Regions from separate parts of the Micromonospora sp. NPDC048842 genome, predicted to be linked through region 4. Evidence: riboswitches for the same ligand, from Rfam matches in the RefSeq annotation. Region 4 holds a riboswitch; each other region holds the start of a gene.
What was found. Region 4 has a riboswitch for cyclic di-AMP ahead of AB0C19_RS10070 (C39 family peptidase). Riboswitches for the same ligand answer to the same signal wherever they lie in the genome.
Positions count from the first base shown of each region.

Region 1 (7,236 bases), on a different contig from region 4:
GCGGCCGTTCGGTCAACTCGCCGGGGACTGTCACGTCCACGCCGAGGGTCAGCGGCTCACCCCCGGTCGGGGCGAAGTCCGCGAACGCCCGCCACTGCCCGGGGCCGGCCAGCGGGGTGTCGACCCGCCAGGTGCCGTCCGGGGCCAGCTCGGGGTGGACGTGACGGAAGCCGGAGAGGTCCCGACGGGCGACGATCAGGTGCATCTGCTTGTCGTGCGCCACGTCGTACCGGGTGACCGGGCGGCCGTCCGGGCCGGCGATCCGGAAGGCGAACTCGTCGGCCGGGGCGTCGACCGGTTCGAGGGTGTAGCCGCGTTCGGAGACGAGCAGCCCGCCGGGGAGCCGGTCGGCCGTCTCGTCGTGCTCGCCCGTCGCAGGAGCGGCATCGCCGTCGTGCCGGCCCTCGACCACCGGGGCGCGGTCGACCACCCGGCCGATCCCGTACGTCGTGCCGAAGATCGCCGCCAGGCCGACGGCGAACCCGGCCAGTCTCGTCACGGTGCGCACGCCGGCCCGCCGATCACGCGTCGACGAGGTCGTAGCCGGCCTCGTCGACTGCGGCTCGAACAGTCGCGGTGTCCAGCGGCTGATCGCTGCTGACGGTGACGCGGCCGGCCTCGAGGTCGACCTTGACGTCACGCACGCCCGCGATGGCACCGACCTCGGCGCTGACCGCGCTGACACAGTGCCCGCAGGTCATGCCCTGCACCTGGTACGTCGTGTCGACCATCGGTTCGTCTCCTTCGGGGTACCGGTACCCGGTGGGGGTATCTCAACAGAACCGACCGTACCATACCCCCTGGGGGTACGCTATCGTTGTCGACATGACGGCACCCACCCCGATCCGCGGATACACCGCCAGCAAGGATCAGCTGCTCGCGCGGCTCCGCCGCGTCGAGGGGCAGGTCCGGGGCATCGAGAAGATGGTCGACGACGACCGCTACTGCATCGACGTGCTCACCCAGATCTCCGCCATCCAGGCCGCCCTCGACAAGGTGGCCCTCGGGCTGCTCGACGGGCACGCCCGGCACTGCATGCACGAGGGCGCCGCCGAGGGCCGGGCCGACGAGATGGCCACCGAGATGATGGCGGCGGTCGGCCGGCTGATGAAGCGCGGCTGACAAGCGCTCAGTCCGGCGCGGGGTCGAGACGGACCCGGCGCAGCAACTGCGCGTTGAGCGCCACCACGATGGTGGACGCCGACATCAGCACCGCGGCCAGCGCCGGGCTCAACGCCACGCCGGCCCAGGCCAGCACCCCGGCGGCCAGCGGCAGCGCCACCACGTTGTAGCCGGCCGCCCAGGCCAGGTTCTGTCGCATCTTCCGGTACGACGCCCGGGACAGCCGGACCACGGCCGCCACCCCACGCGGGTCCGAGGATGCCAACACCACACCGGCGGACTCGATTGCCACATCCGTGCCCGCGCCGATCGCGATACCCACGTCCGCCCGGGCCAGCGCCGGAGCGTCGTTCACCCCGTCACCGACCATCGCCACCACCAACCCCCGCCGCTGCAGCTCGGCCACCCGATCGTCCTTCTCCGCCGGCAGCACCTCGGCGAAGACCTCGTCGACGCCAGGTCGGAAGCCGAGGTCGGCCGCGACCGCCTCGGCCACCGACCGAGCGTCACCAGTGATCATGGCGATGGTGCGGACACCCTCGGCTCGCAGCTCGTCGACGGCACGCCGGGCCTCCGGACGCACCTCGTCGGTCAACGCGAACGCACCGAGCACGGCGTCCGGTAGCCGCACCAGGTGCAACACCGCGGCACCCCGCGCCGACCACCGCCCGGTCGCCGCTTCCAGCTCCGCCGGGACCGAAAGGCCCAGCTCGCGCAGCAGCGCCGGCCCGCCCACCGCATACTCCGTACCGTCGATCGTCGCCTGCACACCGCGGCCCGGCAACGACCGGAACCCGGCCGCCCGGGCCGGGCCGGCCCGGCCTGCCGCCGCCACTATCGCCCGGGCCAACGGATGTTCGCTCTCCGACTCGACACCGGCCGCGATCCGCAGCAGCTCGTCCCGCTCGACGCCGGACGCCGTCACCAGATCGGTCACCCCGTGCTCGCCCCGGGTCAGCGTGCCGGTCTTGTCGAAGAGCACCGCGCCGACAGTCCGCATCCGCTCCAGGGCCAACCGGTCCTTGACCAGAATCCCGGACCGAGCGGCGAGCGCCGTGGAGAGCGCGACGACCAACGGGATGGCGAGACCCAGCGCGTGCGGGCAGGCGATCACCAGGACGGTGACCGCACGGACCACCGCCTCGTCCGGCTGACCGAGCGCGGTCCAGACCAGCACCGTCAGCACGGCGGTGCCGGTGGCCAGGTAGAACAGCGCGGCCGCGAACCGATCGGCCAACAGTTGGGCTCGCCCACCGGAAGCCTGGGCCTGCGCGACCATGCGCTGGATGCCAGCGAGGGCGGTCTGCTCACCCAACGCCTCGACGCGCACCCGGATCGCCGAGTCGGTGGCGACGGTGCCGGCCACCACCCGGTCGCCCGTCGACCGGGCGACCGGCCGTGACTCCCCGGTGATCATCGACTCGTCCAGCTCGGCGCGGCCCTCGACGACCCTGCCGTCCGCCGGCACCCGACCCCCCGGCCGGACCAGCACCACGTCGCCGATCCGCAGACCGGTCACCGGCACCTCCTCGACCCGCCCGTCCGCCGCCACCCGTTCGGCGTCGTCCGGCAACAGCGCGGCCAGCGCCGCCAGCGCTCCCCGGGCCTGCCCGATGGCCTTCATCTCCTGCCAGTGCCCGAGCAGCATGATGGTGACCAGCGCGGCCAACTCCCACCAGAAGTCCAGGTCGAAGGCGCCGACGCTGGTCGCCAGCGACGCGGCGTACGCGACGGTGATCGCCATCGCGACCAGCAGCATCATCCCGGGCGCCCGGTCCCGCACCTCCCGAACCGCACCAACCAGGAACGGCCAACCGCCCCACCAGAACACCACCGAGCCGAGCACCGGCCCCACCCAGGCCCGACCGGGGACGTCGTTCCCGGACAGGCCCAGCTGATCCGACACGAGACGACTCGTCAGCACCACCGGGATGGTCAACACCAGGCAGACCCAGAACCGGCGGCGGAACATCGCCGGATCGTGCCCGGCGTGCTTGTCGTGCGCGGCGTGCCCGGCGTGTTTCTCGTGCGGCATGGGTCCGGCGCGTCGCTGGCGATCGGGGTCGGGCGGTGACGGAGCGGGCATGGCTCCAACATGCCGCCCCGGAGACCGCCACGCGAGCGGTTCGGCCGCCCGACACTCCGCCACGACCTGCAACCCCCAGGAGGGCTGGCTAGCATCTCCCGCGATGGCTCTCCGTATGCCGCCGCACAGTCGGGCACCGGCGCCGCCACGTCGTGGCGTCGCCCCCGGCCGACCGGGCCGAGCACTGACCGTCTGTGATCAAGCGGTCGTCAGGCAGCGATCCGCCCCGCCGTCGGCCGCGTTTCCACCGCAACGGTGAACCGCCCGGCCCGCTGACCCGTATCCCGCACCGGATCGTTGGGAGTCTCGCCTTGGCCGCCGACCACACTCACCCCGCTCCGTCCGCCCCACCACGGGTGCGACGGATCCTCGTCGTGACTGTGGTACCTCTCTTCGTCGCCACAGTGCTGGCCGCGGTGCTGCTCTGGCCTCGCGGCGGGTCACCACAGACCGATGGTGGTGCGGACGTGCCGCGCTACCCCGGGACTGTCACCCGGGTGGTGAGCGAGCCGTGCCCGCCGGCGCCGTCGGTTCCGGAGGGCACACCAAGGGTCGGCGACGGGCGGTGCGGCGCTGTCGACGTCCGGGTGGACGACGGGCCGACCGCCGGCCAGCAGGTACGGACACCGGTGCCGGACGGGCCGGGCGCGCCCCGGGTCGAGGTCGGCGACGAGGTCGTCCTGGTCGAGCTGGCCGATCCGATCGATCCCGCCGTCAGCAACTGGAACATCGCCGAGCACCAACGCGGCACCCCGATGGTGTGGCTGGCGGTGGTCTTCGCGGCCGCGATCGTCGCGTTCGGCCGGTGGCGAGGTCTGGCCGCGCTCGCCGGGCTGGCCGCCAGCTTCGCCATCCTGCTCACCTTCGTGCTGCCGGGCATCAGCGCGGGCAGGTCACCGCTGCTGGTGGCGGTGGTCGGCGCGGCCCTGATCATGTTCGTGGTGCTCTATCTGACCCACGGGGTCACCGCACAGACCTCGGTAGCGGTGCTCGGCACACTGGGCAGCCTGGTGCTGACCGGCGTGCTCGCCACCATCGCCACGGCCGCGACCCACCTCACCGGCTTCGGCAGCGAGGACGCCACCACCCTGTCGATGTTCCAGGGCGACGTGGACCTGCACGGTCTGCTGCTCGCCGGGATCATCATCGGATCACTCGGCGTGCTCGACGACGTGACTGTCACTCAGGCAGCCACCGTCACCGAACTGGCGAACGCCAACCCCGGGCTGTCCCGGTTGCAGCTGTACCGTGCCGCCACCCGGGTCGGCCGCGCGCACATCGCCTCCACTGTCAACACCATCGTGCTGGCGTACGCGGGCGCGTCACTGCCGCTGCTGCTCCTGCTGACCGCCGACTCGCGGCCGATCGGGCAGATCCTCACCAGTGAGTTCCTCGCGCAGGAGATCGTCCGCAGCGCGGTCGCCACCCTCGGTCTGATCGCCGCCGTGCCGTTGACCACCGGGCTGGCAGCGGTGGTGACCGCCGCCGGGCGCGGCGATGCCACGCCGTCCACCGGCGCTCCCGCGCCCCGGCCCCAGCCGGACCGCAGCGAGGCTCTGGCCGCACTCAGCTCACCGCGAACGGCCGGCTCCGACGAGCCGGACCGGACGCGGACCGCACCCCCATCCGAGGCCACCGACCGGTGGCCGGAGTCGAACAGGAGCACTGATACGGCATGGTGACACTCCTCAGCGTGACCAGATCGGGCATCCACCCTGAGAACCGCGTCACTGGTCACTCAACGCAATGGCGAAATGACGCTTTTGGTCGGCATCCAGGCGTAGCTCAGCCGGTCGACTCTCGGGTAACCTCGCTGCCGGTCACCGATGAAGGCGCGAAGCGGCGCCTGCGGTGCCACCGCCCAATCGCCAACCGGCGAGCCGGGGACCCAGGTACCTGGGGTGAATCCGCGTCAGCGGTAGGGGCCACTTCCGCCCCGAACCCGTCAGCTAACCCGGTCGGCGGTCGACGGAAGGGAACATTGTGACGGCACCCCTACGCCGCTGGTTGACACCCGTGGTGGCCGTGATCGCCGCACTGACAGTGCTCGCCGGGCCGCTGCCGGCGCACGCCGCCCCGACGAACCCCACACCGTCCGGGCACGAGGAGGACGGCGAGCCCAAGCTGCTCAACGACGTCATCGAGCAGGCCAACCGCGACTACTCCGCCGCAAAGTCCAAGCTGGACAAATCCAAGAAGCGGCAGGGCGAGTTGGCCGCGGAGGTCAACCGGGCCAAGGCCGACCTGGACGCGTTGGCCCCGCAGGTCGGGCAGATCGCCGCCCAGGCGTACCGGACCGGCCGGATCGGCGCGGTCGCGATGCTGCTGGAGAGCGACGCTCCCGACTCGTTCGTCCAGCGCGCCGGGCTGCTCGACGAGATGAACATGGTCAACGAGAAGAAGCTCTCCGAGGTCAACGAGGTGAAGGCCCGCGCCGAGCAGGCCAAGCTGGCCCTCGACACCGAGGTTCGGGAGCAGCAGAAGCAGACGGCCCTGATGGCGAAGCGCAAGAGCGAGGCCGACAAGGCGCTCTCCCTCGTGGGCGGGAAGGGCTTCACCGGCGGCCTGGTGGACGCCACCTCCAAGGTCGCGAAGATCGGCCCGGGTCGCACGGCCGACGGTGACTGGAAGCCGCAGTCGTGCAGCGAGAAGGACCCCACCACGTCCGGCTGCGTCACGCCGCGCACGCTGCACGCGTACAAGGAGGTCAAGGCGGCCGGCTTCAACCGGTTCGTCGGCTGCTACCGCCCCGGTGGGCCGTGGGAGCACCCGAAGGGCCGCGCCTGCGACTGGTCGCTACAGAAGAGCGGGTTCTCCCCGTGGCACAACAACGACACCCGGACGTACGGCAACAACGTCGCCGCGTTCCTCATCCGTAACGCCGACCGGCTCGGCATCTACTACGTGATCTGGAACCGGCAGATCTGGTTCCCGGCCACCGGCTGGAGTTCGTACAGCGGGCCGTCGAACCACACCGACCACGTCCACATGTCGCTGCTCTGACCCGCACGATTCCCGTCGAGGGCCGTTCCGCGTGACGCGGAGCGGCCCTCGTCGCGTCAGACTGTGGCAGGCGCGGCCGGGTCGGTCGACTCGGGCGATCCGGCCGCTGTCGCCAACGTCGCGAAGCCGGCTGGCACGGCGGCCACCGGGCGCACCGCTCCGGCGGCCAGCCGGTAGGACACCCCCACCACCGCGCACCGCCCCCGCGCCACCTCGTCGGCCAGCACGGGAGACTGCCCGAGCAACGTCTCGACGGTCTGGGCGATGTGGATGTCGACGATGCCGTCGATGTCGTCCACGCCCTCGGCCTCGGCGCGGCGCAGGCTGGGCAGCACGGCGTCGACCACAGCGCGCAGATGACCGCTCGGCGCGGTTCCGGTCGCGGCGGACTCCCGGGCGGCCTGCACCGCACCGCACGAGTCGTGGCCAAGCACCACCACCAGCGGGGTGCCGAGCACTGTCACCGCGTACTCGACGCTGCCGAGCACCTCGGGGCCGGCGGTGTGCCCGGCGGTGCGAACCACGAACAGGTCGCCCAGACCCCGGTCGAAGATGATCTCGGCAGCGAGCCGCGAGTCGGAACAGCCGACGATCACCGCGAACGGGTGTTGCCCGTCGGCCACGGCGGCCCGGTGCCCGGCATCCTGGTTGGGGTGGCGTGGGGCGCCATCGACGAAGCGCCGGTTGCCGGCGACCAGCTCGGCGTACGCCCGGGTCGGCTCGCTGAGCGCGGTGGCCCGGTCGGTGGTCCGCTGCGGACCCGGCTGACCTCCGGAGCTCCCGGTATGACTCATCCCGCACCTCGTCTCGACGCATCTGGCCTGGTCAAGCCGGCTTTCCGCCGGCCGGGCGGGCGGGCGCTGGCTCGTGCTCCACCGTCACACGCACCGTAAGATGCGTCAAGGTATGCGTGATTTAGATTTCATACGTTGACTCCGGCCACCCCCTGGGCAACCTTCCCAGGGCAGCGCGGACCAGACTCTCGCGAGGGCAGGCGGACATCCGGAAAGGCGGTCACACGATGG
Region 1 covers NZ_JBEZGK010000020.1:102,550-109,785, reverse strand. Annotated here, with positions in the region: gene AB0C19_RS24955 (hypothetical protein) at 1-508, opposite strand, end outside; gene AB0C19_RS24950 (copper ion binding protein) at 522-731, opposite strand; gene AB0C19_RS24945 (metal-sensitive transcriptional regulator) at 826-1,122, shown strand; gene AB0C19_RS24940 (heavy metal translocating P-type ATPase) at 1,130-3,157, opposite strand; gene AB0C19_RS24935 (YibE/F family protein) at 3,520-4,890, shown strand; cyclic di-AMP (ydaO/yuaA leader) riboswitch at 5,057-5,187, shown strand; gene AB0C19_RS24930 (hypothetical protein) at 5,192-6,211, shown strand; gene AB0C19_RS24925 (carbonic anhydrase) at 6,268-7,005, opposite strand; gene AB0C19_RS24920 (MarR family winged helix-turn-helix transcriptional regulator) at 7,233-7,236, shown strand, end outside.
Region 1: it holds a riboswitch for cyclic di-AMP, as region 4 does, so the genes downstream of both, AB0C19_RS24930 (hypothetical protein) here and AB0C19_RS10070 (C39 family peptidase) in region 4, are expected to answer to the same signal.

Region 2 (7,236 bases), on a different contig from region 4:
GCCGATACCCGAGGCCGAGGAGGCGGTGGGCCGGTTCCGGGCCTCGCTGGACCCGGCCGCCGGGTGGGGGGTGCCAGCGCACGTGACCGTCCTCCACCCGTTCCTGCCCCCACAGGAGATCGATGAGCAGGTCTTGGCGGTGCTGCGCGACACCATTGCCGGGATACCGCGTTTCAACGTCGCGCTGACGCACGTTGGCTGGTTTGGTGACACGGTCGTCTGGCTTGCTCCGCAGCCAGCTCGCCCGTTCCGGGAACTTACGTCGGCGGTGTGGCAGCGCTTTCCCGAGGCACCCCCGTATGCCGGGGCGCACAGCGACGTGGTGCCACACCTGACCATCGGTCACGACGCCGCCAAGCCCACGCTGAGCCACGCCGCAGAAGCCGTCTCCGCGCACCTGCCGATCACCGCAGCCATCGACAGAGTCCGGCTCATTGCCGGAACGCCCGACGTCAGCCCTTGGCGTACCGTCTGCGACTTCCCGCTGGGATGACTCCGGCTACCGGCCCGCTAATGGCCCGCCGACCCTCGCGAATCCGGTGGTCGGGTGACCGATGATGGTCGCGATGACGACACCACGAGGCGAACGCGATCAGGCCAGTCTTCAGCGGCGGCTGGACGTATTGAAGCTGCCGGTTGTGCCACTGGAACGCCATGGATTTCTGACGCCCTCGGACCGCGCGGATATGGAGAGCGAGCCTGAGGCGGTCGGCGTCGGGCCCGATGGTACGGCGTTCGCCGTCTGGTCAAACCGGATCGACTCCCGGCGCAAGCAGGTCACCTGGCATGTCGGTGGCAAGGGGATCCGGACTGTCGGTGCCATCGACGTGGAGACGGACCTTCGGGTGTCGTTCGTGCAGCCGCTGCGCATCGGCACAGACGGCGTGCGCCGCATCGGCGGGCAGTGCCGTCTCGTGCTACCTGATGGCGTCGAAGCACAGCGGCTCCGCTACACCTGCCGGAGCGGGCGACCTGCACGCCTTCACCCGAGGCACTTGGTACCGAACCAACATGGACGAGCTGCAGACTGTTGCGCTGAGTTCAACAGCGAACGCGGCGAGCGGGCATCACCCGGAACCACGGAAGCCCTGGCGGGACGTCTGTCCTGACCAGGGCTTCCGTACGTGGAGCGGGTGACGGGAATCGAACCCGCACTGTCAGCTTGGGAAGCTGATGTTCTGCCATTGAACTACACCCGCAAGCGGCACCACTGTACCCGAGTCGTCGGGCCTCTGCACCCAGGTACCCCCGCCGGCCGCAGGTGTCCGCGTACCGCTCCGCCCGGGTTGATCCACTCGACTTTCTGGAAGTCGGGGCATCCGGAGCGCTGGGACCCCGCGACTTTCTTGAAGTCGAGTTGATCACCGCAGGCGGCGGGCGCTGGACCGGCACGTACGCCCGGTGCCGGCTCCGTTACGACGGAGCCGGCACCGATGATCTTCCGGCGGTGGTCAGGCGGCCGTGCACTGGACGTCACGGCTGAGGCGGGTCGGGCGAGCCTGCGGGACGGCGAGCGGCGCTGCCACCGCCGACGGGGCGTTTGGGTCGAGCCAGACCCGAACGGCCGGCCGACTCGGCGCGAGGCCCGGAATGCCCGCGATGTGCTGCTCGCGGCGGGTGAGCATCGCCACGTCGACAGTGAACTCGAAGAGCCGCCAGTCGACCTGCGGCTCGGCCCGGGCGCTCTGCGCCAACTGGGCCACCCGGATCGGATCGTTCACCGGACGGGCGTGCCCCGCCACGTACGCCTCGTCGTCGCTCTCCTCCGCCGGGAACGAGTGCAGCGCGTAGCGGCCGTCACGTTCGAGGTCGCGACGCTTGGGCGAGTCGATGATGAAGCAGAACAGCCCCTCGGCGGTGATGACCGGGGAGACCGGATGGACGCGGGGCCCGCCGTCGGCACGGACAGTGGCCAGATAGCCGAAGCCCGGCCCGTATTGCTGGAGGAGAATGCGGATCCCGTCGGCGAGTCGGGGCTCGTCGGCGGCGAATTCGGACCAGGAAGCCATGTGGGCATTCTATCGAACAAATGTACGAGCAGCGACCTCGACGCGCTGGTCACCGGCACCGAATCCAGCCACTTTCGGCAACGCGGCTATGGTGGTCCGATGCTGCTCTCCGACCGCGACCTGGTCTCCGAGATCAAGGCCGGCACGCTGGGCCTGGAGCCGTTCGAGCCCACCCTGGTCCAACCCTCCAGCATCGACGTCCGACTCGACCGGCTGTTCCGGGTCTTCAACAACCATCTCTACACCCACATCGATCCCGCGATGCAGCAGGACGACCTGACCTCGGCGGTCGAGGTCCCCGACGGCGAGCCGTTCGTGCTGCACCCGGGGGAGTTCGTGCTCGCCTCGACGCTGGAGGTCATCTCGCTGGGTGACCAGCTCGCCGGCCGACTGGAGGGCAAGAGCTCCCTGGGCCGGCTCGGTCTGCTCACGCACTCCACCGCCGGCTTCATCGACCCGGGCTTCTCCGGTCACGTGACGCTGGAACTCTCGAACGTGGCGAACCTGCCGATCACCCTCTGGCCGGGCATGAAGATCGGGCAGCTCTGCATCTTCCGGCTCTCCTCGCCGGCCGAGCACCCGTACGGCTCGGTGGTCTACGGCTCGCGCTACCAGGGCCAGCGGGGGCCGACACCCAGCCGCGCCTGGCAGCACTGGCGCACCTGGCCAACCCGCTGAGGCCCACCCGCTAGAACCGAGACGACGAGGGCCCGCCGCGACGGATCGCGACGGGCCCTTCGAGCACTCACTGTCAGCCTGGACGGCCGTAGCTGTGGATCGGGCCGTCGTCGACCTTCTTCATCTTGACCGGCTGACCGGCCTGCGAGGCGTGCACCACCCAGCCGCCGCCGACGTACATGCCGACGTGGTGGATGTCGCTGTAGTAGAAGACCAGATCGCCAGGGCGCAGGTCGCCCTTGCTGACGTCCTTGGTCACCCGGCTCTGCGCGGCGGCGTTGTGTGGCAGCGACACGCCGGCCTTCGCCCAGGCGGCCAGCATCAGCCCGGAGCAGTCGTACGAGTTCGGGCCCTCGGCACCCCAGACGTAGGGCTTGCCGATCTGCGCGCAGGCGAACTTGACTGCGGTGCCCGCGGCGCCGCCGGGGTAGCTACCCGGGCAGGGCGCCGGGCGCAGCGGACCGCCGCCGCCGTTGCCGTACACCTTGAGGCGCAGCTTCTGCAGGCGGTCGATCTCATCGTTGATCTGCTTCTTCTTCGCCGCCAGCTGAGCTTCCGTGCGGGTCAGCTGGGCCACCATCTCGTCCAGTGGCGCCTTCTGCGCGGCCAACTGGTCGCGCAGGTCGGCCACCTGGCGTACGTCCTTCTGCTGGTTGTGCGCGAAGCGGTCGAGCATTTCGAGCTGGCCGACCACCTCGCTGGGCGACCGGCTGCCCAGCACGGCGTTGACCGTCGAGACGTTCTCACCCTTGTAGGCGCGTACGGCCAGGGCGCTGACCTTGTCCATCGCGGCGTCGACCTGGCGCTCGAGCGGAGTGATCCGGGCGGCCAGCGCGTCGGCCTGCTTGCGCTTCGCGGCGAGGTCGGTGCGGGTGGCGTTGTGCCGTTCGATGATCGGTTCGAGCTTGTTCCAGTCGGCGTCGATCTGGCGCTCGATCTCGGCGACGGACGGATCGGCGTGGGCCGCCGTGGCACTGCCGGTCAGAACGACGGCGATGCCGGCCAGCGCGGCGAGTGCGGTGGTGAAGCGGGACCAGCGTGGGCGCGGCACTATCGACACCGGGCCGGCTGATGCCGACCGCTCGGACGACGGCCGCGGGGCATGGAGTGCCACCGGGGTTCCGTACTCCTTCTTCCTGACCGCCTACCGGGTTAGCTGACGGGTTCGGGCGGGAAGTCGGCGCCCTACCGCAGTGGCTGCGGATTCACCCCGAGGGACTTGGGTCCCCGGTTCGCTCGGAAACGACTCGGCGGTGTCGGTCCGTTACCGCCCGGGCTGGGCGGAGCTGCTGTCGGGCCGACGAATGACCAGAGTAGAGACGCTTGTTACCGATCCGCAACCCGTGCGGCAGTGACACTCCGTACGGATTGGAAGAGGTCACCGACAGTGCGTGAAGAATTCTTTCCATCGGCTTCGATAGATAGAAAGGTATTGACGTGACCTCCCGGACGGCGCGATGGTGACCTGACCTCACTTCGCGAGAATCTAGGGGGTTCGATGCACCATCCAACCCTGTCGACCGGCTGGCGCGCACTGCTCGCCGCCACAGTGGTCGCCGCCGCGACCACTGTGCCGCTCTCCGTCGGCCCGGCCGCCGCAGCGCCCACCACCGACCGCCAGCAGCAGTACGCCGCTGCGGCCAGCGAGTACGGCGTGCCGGCCGTCGTGCTGCTCGCCGTCTCCTACCTGGAGTCGCGCTGGGACACCAACGCCGGCACACCGAGCACCAGTGGCGGCTACGGCCCGATGCACCTGACCGACGCCCGGCACGTGACCGCCCTGCCCGGGCGCGGCCACCACGACGCCGGCGCCGAGGACCCACGCGGCGACGACTCCCGTCCCGCCCGGGTGCCAGCGCCCCGGCCGGTCGAGGCACCCGCGCCGTCCACAGCGGCGTTGCAGACCGTCGACGCCGCCGCCACGCTGACCGGCGCCACCCCGGAGGCACTGCGCACCGACGCGGGCCTCAACATCCGGGGTGGGGCCGCACTGCTGAGCGCGTACCAGAGGGATCTGGGCGCGCCGGTCGGCGCGGACACCGACCCGGCCGCCTGGTACGGCGCGGTGGCCCGCTACTCCGGCGCGGACAGCGCCGACGCCGCCGCGGCCTTCGCCGACGAGGTCTTCACCACCATCGGCGCGGGCGAAGCCCGGGTGACCGACGACGGCCAGCAGATCACACTGCCGGCTCGCGCGGTACGGCCCGAGCGTTCCTGGCTGGACCGGCTGGGCCTGCGCCGCCTGGCCCGCCCGGACGGGGTGGAGTGCCCCCGCGCCATCTCCTGCGAGTGGATCCCGGCGCCCTACGAGGCGTTCGGCGACGGGGACTACGGCAACCACGACCTCTCCGACCGGCCCGGGCGGCAGAAGATCGAGTACATAGTCATCCACGACACCGAGGCGAGTTGGGCCACGACCCTGCAACTCGTCCAGGACCCGACCTACGTGAGCTGGCACTACTCGCTGCGCTCGGTAGACGGGCACATCGCCCAGCACGTGAAGACCAAGGATGTCGGCTGGCACGCCGGCAACTGGTACGTCAACGCGAAGTCGATCGGGTTGGAACACGAGGGCTTCGCGGCGCAGGGCACCTGGTACACCGAGGCGATGTACCGGACCTCGGCGAAGCTGGTTCGGCACCTGGCGCTGCGGCTGGGCATCCCACTGGACCGGCAACACATCATCGGCCACGACAACGTGCCCGGCACCATTCCCTCGACAGTGCGGGGAATGCACTGGGATCCGGGCCCGTACTGGGACTGGACGCACTACTTCGACCTGCTGCACGCGCCTCGACTGGACACCGGCACCCCGGCCACCGGAATGGTGCGGATCGACCCGGACTACGCCACCAACCAGCCGGCGTTCACCGACTGCGTCACCCCGGGCGTGCCCTGCGCGCCACGCGGCTCCTCGGCGGTGGTGCTGCGCAGCGCACCGTCCGCGGACGCGCCGCTGGTCAACGACATCGCGCTCCGCCCGGACGGCACCCCGAACACGATGGTCGTGTCGGACCACGGGGCCCGGGCGTCAGCCGGGCAGACGTACGCGCTGGCCGGGCGGCAGGGTGACTGGACGGCGATCTGGTACCTCGGGCAGCGGGCCTGGTTCCACAACCCGGCGTCCGCGCCGACCGCCAGTTGGACCGTCGGCGTCGTGGCCACGCCGAAGCCCGGACGGACCACCGTTCCGGTCTACGGACGGGCGTACCCGGAGCAGTCCGCGTACCCGGAAGGGGTGCCCTACCAGGCGATATCGCCTCTTCAGTACACCCTGGCCGCCGGGCAGCGGTACGCCGTCGGCGCGGTGCTGGCCGGGGAGTACTACCGGGCCAGCACCGTCGACGGCTCCTCGCCCGGCGACTGGACGGTGATTCGCGGCAAGAACCGGTACGCGCAGATCCAGTTCGGCCACCGGATCATGTACGTCGACCTCGCCGACGTACAGCTGTTGCCGTCCCCGGTGGGCGCGCCCCGCTGAGAACCACGAAGGCCCCCGGTCGGTGACCGGGGGCCTTCGTGTCGCGTGAGGTGGATCAGCCAGGTCTGCGGAACCCGGCGACGGGCATGGTGTTGATGCTGGACACCTGCACCGGCTTACCGGCACGTGGTGCGTGCACCATGGTGTTGTTGCCCAGATAGAGCCCGACGTGACTCAGGCCGGAGAAGAAGAAGACCAGGTCACCGGGGCGGGCGTCGCCTCGCGAGATGGCCTTGCCCTCGTTCCACTGGTCACCGGTGTGGTGGGTGAGGTAGATCCCGGCCGCCTTGTAGGCGTACTGGGTCAGCCCCGAGCAGTCGAACGAGTTCGGCCCGGTGGCGCCCCAGACGTACGGCTTGCCGACCTTGCCACAGGCGGTCTTGATCGCGGTGCGTGCTGCCGCGCTGACCACCCCGTTGATGGTCGGGCAGGCCGCGGTCTTGACCGTGGTCTTGGGCATCGACGCCTCGAGCTGCTTGATTTCGGCGTCGATCTGCTTCTTCTTGGCCGCCAGCTCGTTCTGCTGCTTGGTCTGCGTGACGATCAGCGCGTCCAGCTTCTGCTTCTCGCCGTCGTACTTGGCCCGCACCGCCAGCACACCCTCGACCTCCTTGCGCTCCTGCGAAGCGAGCCGGTCGAGGATGGTGAGCTGCTCCGTGAGCGTGTCCGGCTTGGCGCTGACCAGCAGCGCGCCGATGTCGTGCGACGGGCCCGAGATGTAGTAGCGGGAGGCGAGGTCGCCGACCCGGTTGAGCGCCAGCTCGCTCTGCAGCGCCAGCGGCTCGATCTTCTTCTGCAGGTTCGCCGACTTCTGCCGGTTGACCTTCAACTGCGCCCGGACCTTGTTGTACTGCTCGATGGTGGGCTCCAACTGCTCCCACTTCTTGTCGATCTGCGCCTCGATCTCGTCGACCGTGGGCGCGGCATGTGCCGGCGCGGTCAGCAGACCGGCGCCGACCGCCGCCGCGGCGACCAGGATCAGCACCCGTTGCGCGACGCGGCGCAGGCCACCAGAGCGAGCAGACGCAAACAGGTCGTGACGATGAGGGGGCATGGTTGCCACCGGCA
Region 2 covers NZ_JBEZGK010000002.1:280,911-288,146, reverse strand. Annotated here, with positions in the region: gene AB0C19_RS03830 (2'-5' RNA ligase family protein) at 1-493, shown strand, start outside; gene AB0C19_RS03825 (hypothetical protein) at 567-1,109, shown strand; tRNA gene AB0C19_RS03820 (tRNA-Gly) at 1,126-1,199, opposite strand; gene AB0C19_RS03815 (pyridoxamine 5'-phosphate oxidase family protein) at 1,452-2,009, opposite strand; gene dcd (dCTP deaminase) at 2,109-2,687, shown strand; gene AB0C19_RS03805 (NlpC/P60 family protein) at 2,761-3,738, opposite strand; cyclic di-AMP (ydaO/yuaA leader) riboswitch at 3,815-3,950, opposite strand; gene AB0C19_RS03800 (peptidoglycan recognition family protein) at 4,186-6,168, shown strand; gene AB0C19_RS03795 (NlpC/P60 family protein) at 6,224-7,236, opposite strand, start outside.
Region 2: it holds a riboswitch for cyclic di-AMP, as region 4 does, so the genes downstream of both, AB0C19_RS03805 (NlpC/P60 family protein) here and AB0C19_RS10070 (C39 family peptidase) in region 4, are expected to answer to the same signal.

Region 3 (7,236 bases), on a different contig from region 4:
GTACAGGTCGGCCGGTACGAGCCACGGTTCGTTCGGCCCACTGAGCATGCTCACCGAGGCCCGCAGGCCCTCGCCGAGGGCGAGGTTGTACAGCTCGTCGATCTCGTGTCGGCTCAGCGGCTGCCCGGGCACGTCGGCGATCTCCTGCCGGGAGCCGTCGCGGCGATCGTGCACGTACCCGCCGCTGCCGGAGTCACGGACCACCACCTTGAGGTCCACGCCCTCGCTGACCAGCAGCGGCTCCAGCACCTGGCCGATCTCACCGCCGAGGGCGGCGCAGAGCACCACGTCGACTCCGAGGGAGATCACCATCCGGGCCTGCCAGACACCCTGTCCGCCAGGGTGCAGGTGCAGCTCGGGGTGGTCGTTGGGCTGGTCCACAGTCACCGTCAGCTGTGGAGTGGGCGCGAAGACCATCACGTGCCCACTCATTGGTCGTCGCCGTTCATGCTGGCCGCCCTTCGGCATCTTCGGGAAGGTTTCGCACTAACCGACCTTAATGGCGCAGATGGTGGCAGGTCGGCGCATCGGCCCGGTCCGGCGCGGCGCTGAGGGCGCGGGGGCGTTGCCAGCCAGACATCGGTACGGGACGATCGGGCGACCAAACGACGGCGGGAGACGGTGTGCTCAGCAGCGATACCTTCAGCTACACCGTCCAGGCCCGGTGCTCACCCGCCGAGGCGGCAGCGTTGCTCAGCGACCTGACCCGGCAGGGCGAGCTGCATCCGCTGATCGTGCGGGTTCGCCGGGTGCCGCCCCGGCCCGGCGCCCAGGCCAGCTATACGATCAACGACCGGTTGGCGGCCGGTCCGCTGCGCTTCCGGACCACCTACCACGCGGACGTGCTGATCAGCGAGGCCGACGAGATCGTCATGGTGGCCCGCCAGTGGCCGGCCACCACGGTGCGAAACCACACCCGACTGCGCGCCGAGCCGGACGGCCTGGTCCGCATCGACGTGGAGATCACCCTGACCGCGCCGACGCCGCTGTTCCGCTACGCCTTCCGCCAGGCCCAGGCCGCTCACCTAGCCCTAGCCACCCGCCTGGGCGCGGCCCTGGACCAAACCAGCACCCCCCCAAACCCCACCTGACCCGCGCCGCGCCGCGCCGCGCCGCATCGCCCCGCCCGCCGCCCCGCCGCGTCGATCTTGCAGTTTCGGTTGTCTATATCGGCGTAATGCCCCATATGTCGGGACAGTAAGTGCAAGATCGCGGAGCAGGGCAGATCGCTTGCGCTTGGTGCGACGTGCTCAGCGGGGGTGGCGTCTAGATCGTGGTTGCGGCGCGATCACGGCTCGTGCGGGCCGGTCGGGTGGCGGAACGCCGGCCCCACGGCTTGTAGGTGGACAACACCGTCGCGATGACCATCAGGCTTGTCGACACCGCCGGCGCGATGACCAGGTCGGCGCGATCCCGGGCGGGCAGGGCGGCACCGACCGATCCGGCGTGACGCAGGTTCGGGGTGAGCAGGAACAGCACCAGCCCGACCATCACCGTGGTGAGCACGAGCTTGACCAGCACCCAGCGGTGGCGCAGCAGGCCCCACGGGGTGAGCAGCGAGCTGGCGACTCCGATCAGCCAGACCAGGACGCTCAGCGGCGCGAACAGCACAGTGCCGACCAGGGCCGTGACCGGATAGACCACCGCCGGGTCGGCGCCCCGCTGGACGGCGATGCCGAGGGTGAGCAGCACCAGGTCGGCGCCGAGCCAGCCGAGCGAGGTGACGAGGTGCAGGGTGAGCAGCGCCTTGCGGGTGGTGGGTCGGATCCGAGGCATACCGCGATGCTGCCCGCCGACCGCTGCCGGGTCGTCCGACGAGCGACGACATCAGGGGTACGCCCGGCGACGTAGCCCGGCCCCGGACACACGTGATGCCTGCGAGCCAGCACACGGCTCACAGGCATCACGACGCGTGGGTCAGTAGACCGACAGGTGTACGTGGTTGGTGTGGTCGGTCGACGGGGTGCCGTGCGCCCCGCTGTACGACTTCCACCCGCTGCTGGGCAGCCAGATCTGCCTGTACCAGATCACGTAGAGCACGGCGAGCCGGTCCGCGTTGCGGATGAAGTACGCGGCCAGGTTGTTGCCGTACGTCTTGTCGCCGCCTGTGGCGTTCCCGCCGAAGCCGCCCTTCTGCGCCGCGAAGTCGCAGGCCCGGCCCTTCGGGTGTTCACCGGAGCCGCTGGGGCGGTGGCACGAGACGTAGCGGGTGAATCCGGCGGCCTTGGCCTGGTTGAGCGCGTGCAGGGTGCGTGGGGTGATGCAGCCGTTGGCCGGCGTGGGGTCGTTGACGCTGCACGACTCGGAGGGCCAGGAGCCGTCGGAGTTGCGCGGTGCGGCCTTCGCGTTGGCGCTGGAGGTGCCCCGGTTGGAGCCGGCGTCGGCTGTGGTCTGCGGTTTGGGTGTCGTGGCCACTGTCAGGGCCCGTTCGGCCTGCTCCTTGCGCTTGGCCATGACCGCGACCTGCTTGCGCTGTTCGTTGATCTCACCGTCCAGGGCGACCCGGGTGCGGTTCGCCTTGTCCTTGCTGTTCAGCAGGTCGCGCAGCACCCGGTCCTCGTTGGCCGCCACCGCGTCCAGCGCGGCTGCCCGGTCCATGAAGCCTTCCGGAGTGTTGCTGTTGAGCAGCGCCGACATCGCACCGAGCCGGCCGGTGCGGTAGGCCACCTCGGCGATCTCGCCGACCTTGCCGTTGCGCTGGTCGATCTCACCCTCGATGGTCGTCAGCTGGGTGGCGAGTTGCTTCTGCCGTTGCACCGAGGTGTCCAGGGCGCGCTTCGCGTCCAGGTAGCCCTTGCTGGCCGCCTCGAGTTGGGCCCGCAACGCCGGGGTGCCGCCCTCCTCGTCGGAGTCGGGTGCGGCGGCTCGCAGGCCGGTCGGGGGAGCGGCCGAGGCGGTGCCGGCCGGAAGCGCGACGCCGAGGGCGAACATCGCGACGATCAGGGCCGCCAGTCGGGCGGCGGGTGGTCGTGCTGGTGCCACTGCGCATGTCCTTCCGTCAGCCGCCGACCGGGTTAGCTGACGGGTTCGGGACGGAAGATCCCTACCGCTGACGCGGATGCACCCCAGGAACATGGTTCCCCGGTTCGCCCAGTTGGGCGATTAGGCGGCGACCGCCACCGGCGCCGGGAGGGCGCCGCCTTGTGGAGGCCGGGACCGAGCCTACCGGTGCGGGTGGGGCCGCTGCAGCCGATGTGACGGACGGTGCGTGCGCCGCCACGGAAAATTACGGCGCCGTCACCATTCGATGGAGCCACAGGCTCCAGAAGCGGCGCCAGGCTCGATCTGCAACGTCGCGTGCTCGATGCGGAAGTCGTCGTGCAGGGCCGTACGGGCCGCGGTGAGCACCGCGCCGACCTCCGCGCCGGGTGCCATGGTCAGGTGAGCGGAGGCCACCTCCATGCCCGAGGTGAGCGTCCAGACGTGCAGGTCGTGCACCTCGACGACACCGGGGACGGCGGCGAGCCGGTCGTGCACCGCGGTCACCTGGAGGTGCTCCGGGGCGGCCTGCACCAGGATGCGGATGGCGGCGCGGGCCAGCCGCCAGGTGCGGGGCAGGATGAACACGCCGATGGCGACCGCGACCAGGGGGTCGGCCCACCACCAGTCGGTGACGGTGATGAGTAGCGCCGCGCCGATGACGCCGACCGAGCCGAGTAGGTCACCGAGCACCTCCAGGTAGGCGCCCTGGAGGTTGATGCTCTCCCGGGCTCCGGCGCGCAGGAGCGCGAAGGCGGCGATGTTCGCGAGCAGGCCGAGCACTGCCACCGCGAGCATCGGGCCGGCGATGACCTGGTGCGGGTCGCCGAAGCGGCGGATCGCCTCGATCACCACGTAGATCGCGACGCCGGAGAGCAGGACGGCGTTGGCCAGCGCGGCGAGCACCTCGAGCCGGTAGAGCCCGAAGGTGCGCTGCGGGTCGCCGGTGGCCCGCCGGGTCGCCGTGATGGCGGCGAGCGCCATCCCGATGCCGAGCACGTCGGTGAACATGTGCCCGGCGTCGGAGAGCAGGGCGAGCGAGCCGGTGTGCAGGGCGGCCACCGCCTCGACCACCATCAGGGTGGCGAGCAACCCGAACGCCGCCCAGAGTCGACCTCGGTGCTGGTGTGCGGCATTGGCGACGGACCCATGGTGGTGGTCATGACCTGCGCCCACGAGAACCACCTTCCGCCGCTGGTCGGGACCCGGTCAAATGTATGCTCACATCGCTATGTGTGCAAGTGTACGGGCAGGGCCTTCCGCTGGCGGCAGTCCGCACACGTCAGCCGGTCGGGTCGATGGTGGTGAGCCGCTGGGTGGCCCGGGAGAGCGCCACGTACAGGGTGCGCACGCCGGCACCCGGATCCGCCCGGATCTCGCTCGGGGCGACCAGCACCACCCCGTCGTACTCCATGCCCTTGGCCTCCAGGCTGGTCACCACCTGCAACCTCGGCGCGCCGAGCGCGCCGAGCCACCCGGCGACCTCGTCCCGGCGGGGGACCGGCGTGATCACCCCGACCGTGCCCTCCACCTCGGCCAGCAGGCCGGCGGCAGCCTCCACCGTCGCGGTCTCCAACTCCGTCGCGGGCACCACCAGCTCCACCGGCTCCACCCCGGTCGAGCGGACGGCGGTCGGCAGCGGCAGGTCCGGGTAGAGCCGACGGATCTCCGCCGCCGCCACCGCGAAGATCTCCGCCGAGTTGCGGTAGTTGGTGGTGAGCGTGAAGTCGTGTCGCTTGCGCCGGCCCAGCGCCTGGTCCCGGGCCCGGTCCAGTTCGTCGGGGTCGCCGGTCCACGCGGTCTGCGCGGGGTCGCCCACCACCGTCCAGGAGGCAAGCCGGCCGCGACGACCGATCATCCGCCACTGCATCGGCGAGACGTCCTGCGCCTCGTCCACGACCACGTGCGCGTAGTCCCGGTAGTCCTCCGGACGCTCCCGGGCCGCCGCGCGGGCCGCCCGCTGCCGTTCACCGAGGGTGCTCAGCTCACGGACGCCGCCGGCGAGCTGGAACGGATCGCGTCGCGCGCGGGCCGGCTGTGCGGGCTTACCGAGCAGCGCGTCCAACTCGTCCAGCAGTGCCACGTCGGCGATGGTCAGCCCGGCCGAGTCCAGACTCCGGTACGCGGCGCTGAGCAGCCGGATCTCCGCCGAGGAGAGGATCCCCCCGGCGTACCGGCGCAGCCGGTCCGGCTGCGCCAGCCAGCCGAGCACGTGCCGGGGGTGCAGCCGAGGCCACCATGCCTTGAGGAACTCCCGGAACTCCGACCGCTCGGCGATCTCCGCCTCGAACGCCGGTTGTTCCGGAAGCCGACCGCTGCTCAGCTCACGGGCCTGCGCCCAGAGCGCGGCGAACACCCCGTCGAAGCCGGCCCGGCGCACCTCGTTGCGTCGTGCGCCGCGTTGCAGCGCGCGGTCCCGGATCCGGTCCAGCGCGGCCCGGTCCAGCCGCAGCAGCGTGCCGCGGTAGAGCAGCCGCAGCTCACCCGGGCCGCCCGGCACCGCGTCGCGGGCCGCCCGCTCCAGCACCCGGCGCATCCGCAGCGAGCCCTTCACCGCCGCCACCTCGGGCGGGTCGGGGCGGGTGGCGGTCATCCCCGGGAAGAGGGTGCCCAGCGAGTGCAGGGTCGCGGTGTCCTCACCGAGCGACGGCAGCACGGAACCGATGTACTCGACGAAGACCGACGACGGGCCGACCACCAGGATGCCGCCGCCGGCGTAGCGGCTGCGGTCGGAGTACAACAGGAACGCGGCCCGGTGCAGGGCGACAGCTGTCTTGCCGGTGCCTGGGCCGCCCGCGACGATCGTCACGCCGGAGCCGGGGGAGCGGATCGCCTCGTCCTGCTCCCGCTGGATGGTCGCCACGATGTCGCGCATGCCCCGGCCGGTGGCCTTGGACAGGGTGGCCAGTAACGCGCCGTCACCGACGACAGTCATCCCCTCCGGGGCGGCCGTCGGGTCCAGCAGGTCGTCCTCGATCCGGGTGACCCGCTCGGCGCGGGACTGGATGGTGCGGCGCCGCACCACGTCCAGCGGCTGCGCCGGGGTGGCCTGGTAGAAGGCGGCCGCGGCCGGCGCGCGCCAGTCGACGACGAGCGTGACGGCGTTCTCGTCGCGGATCCCCAGTCGCCCGACGTGCAGCACCTGGCGGTCGAGCAGGTCCAGCCGGCCGAAGACCAGCCCCTCGTGCTCGGCGTCCAGGGTGTGCCGCCGCTGCGCCGCGTGGAAGACCATCGCGTCGCGCTCGACCAGGGCGCCGTGCGTGCCCACCCGGGCCATCCGGTAGCCGTCACGCTCGGCGCGGACGGCCGACTGCCGCAGCTCGGCCAGTCGGGCGTACACCCGGTCGAGGTGTCGTTGCTCGACGGCGATCTCCTGCTCCAGGCCGGTCTGGTCGGTCAACGCACGCTCCTTCAGAGGTCGCCGGCAGGCAGCGGGAACCGCGCGGGCCAACCGAGAAGAGTACGGCCCTGGGCGCGACCCGCCGCGCCCGAGGTGCGCGAACGTGCTCAGGCACCCGTCCCGGCGGGGGTCGCGCCATTGTGAGCCGGCGGCGACGCGCCACTGTGGGCCGGCGGCGATTCGGCGAGCACCCGCCGCACGACGCCGGTCAGCGCGGCGTTGACCTCGTCCGGACGTTCCATCATCAGCATGTGCCCGGCACCCGGGCAGACGGTCAGCTCGGTGGCCGGCAGGGCCGCCGCGATCGACTCGGCGCACGGCGGTGGGGTCAGCCGGTCGCGGTCACCGACCAGGGCGGCGGCCGGCAGGTGGGCCAACGCGGCGAGGGTGTCCAGTCGGTGCTGGGTGCCGATGGAGGCGCGGAACCCGCCGATCGAGCGCAGCGAGGCCCGAGCCACCGCCGACGTCACCAGGCGGATGTCGGCCGGCTCGCAGCGGTCACCGAAGAGCATCCACCGGATGCTCGGTTGCAGCGCGTTCAGCAGTGCCCGGGGCGCGCGCCACGAGCCACACCGGGCCAGCACGCCGGCGCCGGTCGTCTCGGCCAACCGGATCAACCGGGCGATCCGCGGCGAGAGCCCGTAGACGGTGTGCGTGTGCCCCTCGGCGGTGGTCGAGACGAAGACCAGGCCGGCGGTACGGGCGGCGAAGTGCGCGGGATGGCGGTGGGCGTACTCCATGATCGTCATGCCGCCCATCGAGTGCCCGACAAGCACCACCGGGCCGGTCGGCGCGACCGCGTCGATCACCGCCGCCAGGTCGTCACCCAACTGGGCCACTGTGGCAGTGGGCAGCGC
Region 3 covers NZ_JBEZGK010000004.1:248,723-255,958, reverse strand. Annotated here, with positions in the region: gene AB0C19_RS08280 (PfkB family carbohydrate kinase) at 1-432, opposite strand, end outside; gene AB0C19_RS08275 (SRPBCC family protein) at 624-1,091, shown strand; gene AB0C19_RS08270 (hypothetical protein) at 1,267-1,776, opposite strand; gene AB0C19_RS08265 (hypothetical protein) at 1,918-2,931, opposite strand; cyclic di-AMP (ydaO/yuaA leader) riboswitch at 2,988-3,119, opposite strand; gene AB0C19_RS08260 (cation diffusion facilitator family transporter) at 3,238-4,155, opposite strand; gene AB0C19_RS08255 (AAA family ATPase) at 4,262-6,379, opposite strand; gene AB0C19_RS08250 (alpha/beta hydrolase) at 6,487-7,236, opposite strand, start outside.
Region 3: it holds a riboswitch for cyclic di-AMP, as region 4 does, so the genes downstream of both, AB0C19_RS08265 (hypothetical protein) here and AB0C19_RS10070 (C39 family peptidase) in region 4, are expected to answer to the same signal.

Region 4 (7,236 bases):
GCGACCGTCGCCATTCCGGTGGAGATCACCATCGGCTTGCCGGTGCTGGCCACCAGTCGGATCAGCGGCAGGTCGACCAGCTCCGACGAGGCGATCTTGTAAGCGGGCGCGTCCAGCGACTCCAGCAGCTCCACGGCGGTCGCGTCGAACGGCGACGAGAAGACGGTCAGGCCCCGCTCGCGGGCCCGTTCGAAGATCGGGGCATGCCACTCGTACGGGGTGTGCGCGCGTTCGTAGAGGCGGTACAGGTTCTCCCCGCCCCACAACTCGTGCCCGCTGGAGATCCGAAACGCCGGGGTGTCGACGTCGATGGTGATGGTGTCCGGCCGGTACGTCTGGAGCTTGAGCGCGTGCGCCCCGCTCGCGGCCACCGCGTCGACGATGGCCAGCGCCCGGTTCAGATCGCCGTTGTGGTTGCCGGACATCTCGGCGACCACGAACGGTCGCTCCCCGGCACCGACCGCGTGCGGTCCGATCTTGATTGTCGCTGTCATTCCGACCTCTGCTCAGGTACGCCCGCACCGGGGTGCGGTGGTGCTGTCGTCGTCCACCGGACAGGCGGACGACCTGGGAAATCAGGGCGCCGGGAGCCGCCCCGGCTCCCGGCGTGCTTCGCGGTGGGGTCGCTCACGGCAACCGGCCGACGGCCAGCGCGTCGCGCCGTTCCGGCGCGAGCCCACCGTCGCGCGTCGGCCCGGCGCTCGCCCCTCGCCCCGGGTCCTCGTCGGCGGCGCGCGAACCACCGTCGGCGCCGCCCACCGGGTCGGACCGACGCAGGCGACCAGCGACCCGGTGGGCCTGGCGCAGCGCCGAGTACGCCACCCAGTCACCCCGCCCGACGAGGCGGTGCTTGAGCCCGGTCACGCCCGGGGGCAGCGGGTAGCCGCCGGTGGGCAGGTAGCGACGGTAGTGCGCGGCGGCCCGGTGGAAGAAGTCGCGCCGCAGGTGCGGGTGCAGCCGGCCGTCGTTGCCCACCACCACCAGGTAGTGGCTGATCATCAGCTCGAACAGCTCGGCCTGCAACCGCTCGTCCGGGTGCTTCCGGGCGACCCAGTCCATCAGCCGCTCGTACTGGGCGAAGGCGTCGAAGTGCCGGCCGCTGCGGGTGGAGGTGATCGCGCCCTGGCGGCCCTGGCGGTACAGGTAGCAGATCCGGTCCAGCACGGAGATCTTCTCGGCCCCGATCAGCAGGGGATGGCTGAACGGGATGTCCTCGTACCACCCGGGGAAGAACCGCAGCTCCAGCTCGTCCATGAAGTCCCGGCGGACCACCTTGTTCCAGGCGGTGTGCTGCACCCGCAGGAGCTGCGGCTGGTCGGCCAACCGGGTCACGCCGTTGATCCCGCGCAGCAGCGGGCTGCTCGCGTCGACCTCCCGCCGGCCGTCCTCGTGCACCCGCAGGTGGTCGAGCATCAGCACGTCGGGCTGGTGCTGGCGCAGCCGGTCCAGCACCGCCGCGATCGTGCCCGGTGGCAACCAGTCGTCGCTGTCGACGAACCAGACGTAGCGGCCGGTGGCCACGTCGAGCCCGGCGTTGCGGGCCAGCCCCAGACCAACGTTGCTGCTCAGGTGCACGACGCGCACGCCGTCGCGGCTGACCGCGTACGAGCGGAGCATGTCGCCGCAGCCGTCCGGGGAGGCGTCGTCGACGGCGATCAGCTCGACCGCGTCCGACTCGCCCGCCGGGATGTCGGCCCGGATCGACTCGAGGCACTGGTACAGGTACGCCTCGACGCCGTACACGGGCACGACGATGCTCAGCAGCGGTGCGTGCGTCGGCTCATTGACCACGTCCGCCACCTTCGACGACCCGGGTGGCCGGCCCCGGAACCTGACGTTGCCGCCGATGGTGAACTCTCTGAACTCCCGCCCAGCGGAAGGTTAACGCCGGGCCGGTGGGCGGTTTCCGGCCCGGGGAACGCAGGCTCGTGGGGCGGGTGGGATGCGTCCGGTTCACCCGGGAGTGACCCGGTAGGGTGCCTCGGTGCGGCCCTGCCGGGTCGTCGTGGGCGTCGCCGTCGCGCCGTCCGACGCCGCGACGAGGAGGCTACGACCGTGCTGGTGACCCTGCCGAGCGCCGGGATCCCGGCATGACGAGCGTCGCCGCGACGTCGGCCGCCCGGCCCGCACCGGCCGTGCCCCGGCTGCCCTCGCTGACCGGGCTGCGGTGGATCGCCGCTCTGCTGGTCTTCGGCTTCCACGCCGGCACCATGCGGATCATCGCCGAGCCGGACTACAAGGCAGTCATCGACGCGCTGTTCACCCTCGGTCTCTCCGGGGTGCAGTTCTTCTTCATCCTCAGCGGTTTCGTGCTGGTCTGGTCGGCCCGCGAGGGAGACTCCCGGCGTACGTTCTGGCGGCGACGGATCGCCAAGATCTACCCGAACCACCTGGTGCTGTTCGCGGCGACGCTGGTGGTCGCCTGGTGGTTCGCCGACCCGGTCCTGCCGGCGGCGGCGTTGGAGAACCTGCTGCTGTTGCAGGCGTGGGACCCTCGGCCTGGTTGGTTCTACAGCATCAACACCGTCAGCTGGTCGCTGTCCTGCGAGTTCTTCTTCTACCTGTGTCTGCCGCTGGCGCTGCCACTGCTGCGCCGGGCCCGACCGAAGCTGCTCTGGGCGCTGGTCGTCGCGCTGCCGCTGCTCATCCTCGCGCTCTGGCCGGCGCAGGAGTTGGTGCCGGAGGTGAGCCGCTGGTGGTTCACCCAGATCTTCCCGCCGGTGCGGTCGCTGGAGTTCTGGCTGGGCGCGGTGGCTGCCGAGTTGATGCGCCGAGGGCTCTGGCGCGGTCCCGGACTGACAGTGGCCAGCGGTATCTTCCTGGTCACCTGGGTGGCGGCAGCGCAGTGGATCCGCGCCGAGCTGTGGACCACGCTGCTCGCCGTCGCGTACCTGTTGGTGATCACCGCTGCCGCGGACGCGGACGTGCGGGGTCGGCGCTCGCCGTGGCGGTCCCGGCCGCTGGTCTGGCTCGGTGAGGTCTCGTTCGCCTTCTACCTGGTGCACGTGCTGGTGATGACGAGCGTGCTGCGCTGGAGCGGGACCTGGGGGATCGGCTTCGCGGGCTGGCGTGGCCCGGCCGTGGTGCTCGGCTTCCTGGCGGCGAACCTGGTCCTCGCCGGGCTGCTGCACCGCTTCGTCGAAACCCCGATGATGCGCCGGCTCGCGCCGCGCCGCGCGGCCCGTCCGGCGCCCGTCCCCCGACAACGCGCCGCAGGTGACGACGACGCACGGGAACCCGGAAGCAGCGCCCGCGGCGAGGTCGACGGACCTGCCGACGAGGTCGGTCAGGCTGACGGTCGATCAACGTACGTCGACCTGCGCTGACAACGTCCACCCTGGTCAACGGGGTCGGCGCGGCGTGATCCGACACGCCCGTGGCCGGTGCGCCCGGGTCTGCGCGACGGTACCGTTGGGACGTGCTTCCGGTCGCGTTCACCTGTCCGCTGTGGTGGGTGGCGCGCTGGGCGACTCGGGTGCTGACCAGCCTCGCCGTCGTCGCGGCCCTGGCGCTCGGCGCAGGCCCGACCACGGCCGTCACGCCAACACCCGGCCCGGTGCCGACGTCGAGCGCGGTGCCGGCCTCGGTCGCCGCCGGGTCGCTGGCGGCCTCGTACCGGCACTGCGGTGCGCCCACTGTGGCCCGCCCGGCCCCGGCGATACCGCCGGAGGCCGCCGAGGAGCCGGTCCCGACCTGGTCGGTCGACACGCCGGTGGCGCTCCCCGGTGATCAGGGCACCATCGCGGCCGGCGTGCTGCCGGTCCGCGCGGCCGAATCTGACCGGCTGCCCCTCGTCGACGGTACGAGCGGTCGGGCTTCCCGGGCCCCACCCGGACGCTGAGCCACCGGGACGACCGTCCCGTCACCGCGCACCCTGTCGACCCACCCGCTCCCTGACCCGCCGACCCGTGGCCCACAGCGGCCCGCTGATCGGCGCGGCTCCCCATCGCACTGCTCTCTCCCCGAGGTGCCGACCATGGAGACCGTCGTCTTCTACCAGTTCGTGACCGAGATGCCGCGGGCCGCCGCCATCTGGTCGACGCTGTTCCTGCTGACCCTGGGCCTGCTCACCGTGCTGGCCGCCCGCCCCGAACGGGACCGGCCCACTGACGACCCGCTCCCGGCCGGGCCCACGCCTCGGGAGGTGGCCGCCGCCGAGGCCGTCGACCTGCGTCGCTACGCCGAGGAGGTGGCCGTCGCCGCGGCCGGCGCGGCCACCACCGCCCAGCGGCGGCGCGCCGCCTGGCTGACCGCTCAGGAGCAACTGGAGCAGGCCTGGACCGGGTACGACGAGGCGGACACCGCCGCGCGTCGCTTCGCCGACGCCGGGGCACTGCCCACCCCGCAGACCCCGCACACCCCCGCCGAGTACGCCGCTCGGGAACGCTATCTGCACCGGGCGGCGATGGCGGCGTACTGGCGAGGCGACCTGACAATGGCGCAGCTCGGCGACGTGTTCGGGCACCGGCGTGGCTGGGATCCCCGGCGACACCCGGTCGAGCAGGAGGTGCTGATCAGCCGGGTGGTCCGGGATGCGCGGCTGGCCGACTACCAGGTGGCCGCCGACGGCGAGCGGGCCGCCTGGCGCGACGCGGAGTTGGCCGCACAGTCCGCTCGTGCCCTCGCCGAGGAGGCGTACGCGGCGGCGGCCCGGCTACGCCCGACCCTGGTCCCCGCGCGCCGCACGGTGGCCGGGGCGCTGCGTCCCGTGGCACTGTGGCGCCCGGCCCGGGTGGGTTGAGCCCAATCCGTGATGTGAGGCCGCTCACCCAATCACGAAAGCGGACGTCCGACGCAGTCGGCGGGATTGTTCCCGCGATTGTGGGCGCGTTCTTTACGGCCTGTCCGGTTGTCGCCCGGAGGTGTCGCCGTAACCCGTTGTCCCATCGAGTCACATCAGCGGCAATACGCGCAGAAATTGTCGCGCCAATTGGGGTTTACGCAGGTGAACCTGGCTTGGCAGGGCGTTGAGACGCCAGTAGTGTCGTCCCGTCCGGTGCGGTAACCGATCGCAAGACGCGACGCCGCATCGACCCGCTTAATCGTGATCAACGAACCGGGGACCCACCAGTAAGTCCGGGGTGAATCCGCGAGCCACGGCCCGCGGTAGGGCGTCTTCCCGCCCGAATCCGTCAGCTAACCCGGTAGGCGGTGTCGGAAGGAGTCCCATCCTCGTGCAGCACCTTTCCACCCCTCGGTTGTTCCCTCGCCTCCACGGCGCGGCGGTGCACCCGCTCACTCGTCCAGTGACGGTGAGCTGACCCCCGGGTCATCGCCTTCCCCGCCCGGCCGCGCCGGGCGTTCCCCTGAGCGGTTCACCATCCGCGGACCACGGTCCGTGCGCTGGCGCCTGCCCGGATACCGGTCCGGCCCCGGTGTGCCGCTCTCCCCCCGATCCGTGGAGGACCCCGTGAAGCACACCCTGCAGCGTCAGCTCCGCCGCCTCGCCACCGAGCGCCCGTACCAGATCGTCGCCGCCTCCGCCGCGGCCCTCGCGATCGCCACCACCACCGGCGCCCTGCTCACCACTGCCGACGACGCCCCGGCCGGCCAGCGCACCGCGACCACTGTCGCCGAGATGCGCAGCGACGTCGCCGCCTCCCGCGGCGAGGCTCGGGACGCGTCCCCCTCGGCCAGCGCCGCGCCGACCACTGCCGCCCCGGCCACCACCGCCGCGTCGCCCGCCGCCAAGGCCAGCAGCAACCCGGACCTGACCCGGAAGCCGGAGCGGCCGAAGCCGCCCGCGACCAAGGTGCTCGACTACGACTACGAGGCGCAGAACACCTACTACAACTGCGGCCCGGCGGCCACCCGGAACGCGCTCAGCGCCGCCGGCATCGACCGCACCCAGGAGGAGCTCGGCGCCGAGCTGGGCACCACCGAGATGGGCACCAACTCGGCCGAGGACACCACCCGGGTGCTCAACGCCGAGGTGAAGGGCTCCCCGTACCGGACCCGGATGTTCCCCGGCGCGCCCAGCCCGGCCCAGATGGACCGGCTGCAGGCCGACGTGGTGAAGGCCATCACCGACGGTCGGGGCGTGGTGGCGAACGTCGTCGGGGACGCCACCGACACCGACGGCAGCTGGCACTCCTACGGCGGTGGGCACTACATCGCCGTCGTGGGCTACAAGGACAACGGTCGCACCGTGCGGATCGCCGACTCGGCGAACCCGGCCGACCCGTCGTACTGGATCACCACGATCGACCTGGCCAACTGGATCACCAGCCGGGGCTACTCCGCCTGACCCGGGCACGCTGACCGCCGCGGGCGCCGTCCTCCACAAGGGGCCGGCGCCCGCGGCGTTTGTGCGCGCGGTCCGGCGTCGACGGCTCTCGTACCGGGCCGTGAACCGTGGGAGACTGCGGCCGTGGTGGAGAAAACGGGTGGTCACGCCGGCCGCAGGCCGGTCCTGCTGCTGCTGCACGGCATGGGAGCGACCGGGGACGTGTGGTTGCCCTGGGCCCCGTACCTCGAGCAGCACTGGCCCGGGCGGTGGCTGGCACCGGACCTCGCCGGCCACGGCTGGGCGTCGCCGCTGCCGTCGTACTCCTTCCCGGGCTTCGCCCAGCAGGTCGCGCAGGCCCTCGCACCCGACGACCGGCTGGTCGTGCTCGGGCACTCGCTGGGTGGGGTGGTCGGCCTGGTGCTCGCCGCCCGCGACGCCGGAACGCCGGTGGACGCTGTCGTCGGGCTGGGCATCAAGGCACTCTGGTCACCCGCCGAGCTGGCCCGCGCCGCCGAGGTCGCCGCCCGCCCGGTGAGCTGGTTCGCCAGCCGCGCCGAGGCGGCGCGCCGCTACCTGCGGGTCTCCGGGCTGGCCGGCCTGGTCTCGCCGGACCACCCGGTGGTGGACGCCGGGCTGCGCCAGGTCGACGGCCGATGGCGCCTCGCCATGGACCCGAGCGCCTTCGCCGTCGGCGAGCCCGACCTGGCCGCGCTGCTGGCGGCGACCGACGTGCCGGTGGTGCTGGCGCGCGGGGAGAACGACCCGATGGTCACCGACGAACAGCTCAAGGAGTACGGCGTACCGGTGGCCACGCTTCCGGGTCTCGGGCACAACGCGCACGTGGAGGACCCGGCGGCGGTGCTGGCGCTGCTCCACCCGTACCGCTGAGCGGCTACGCCGTTGTGGACGCGGTCAGTGTCTCGGCCGGTGCCAGCTCGCGGCGGGCGGCGGTCAGGAACGCCTCGGCGTACGCCTCGGCCGGGAAGTCACCCAGGTAACGGCGGCGG
Region 4 covers NZ_JBEZGK010000005.1:275,676-282,911, forward strand. Annotated here, with positions in the region: gene pseI (pseudaminic acid synthase) at 1-494, opposite strand, end outside; gene AB0C19_RS10050 (glycosyltransferase) at 628-1,791, opposite strand; gene AB0C19_RS10055 (acyltransferase) at 2,091-3,326, shown strand; gene AB0C19_RS10060 (hypothetical protein) at 3,419-3,841, shown strand; gene AB0C19_RS10065 (hypothetical protein) at 3,977-4,741, shown strand; cyclic di-AMP (ydaO/yuaA leader) riboswitch at 5,026-5,166, shown strand; gene AB0C19_RS10070 (C39 family peptidase) at 5,399-6,247, shown strand; gene AB0C19_RS10075 (alpha/beta fold hydrolase) at 6,371-7,117, shown strand; gene AB0C19_RS10080 (CDP-glycerol glycerophosphotransferase family protein) at 7,122-7,236, opposite strand, start outside.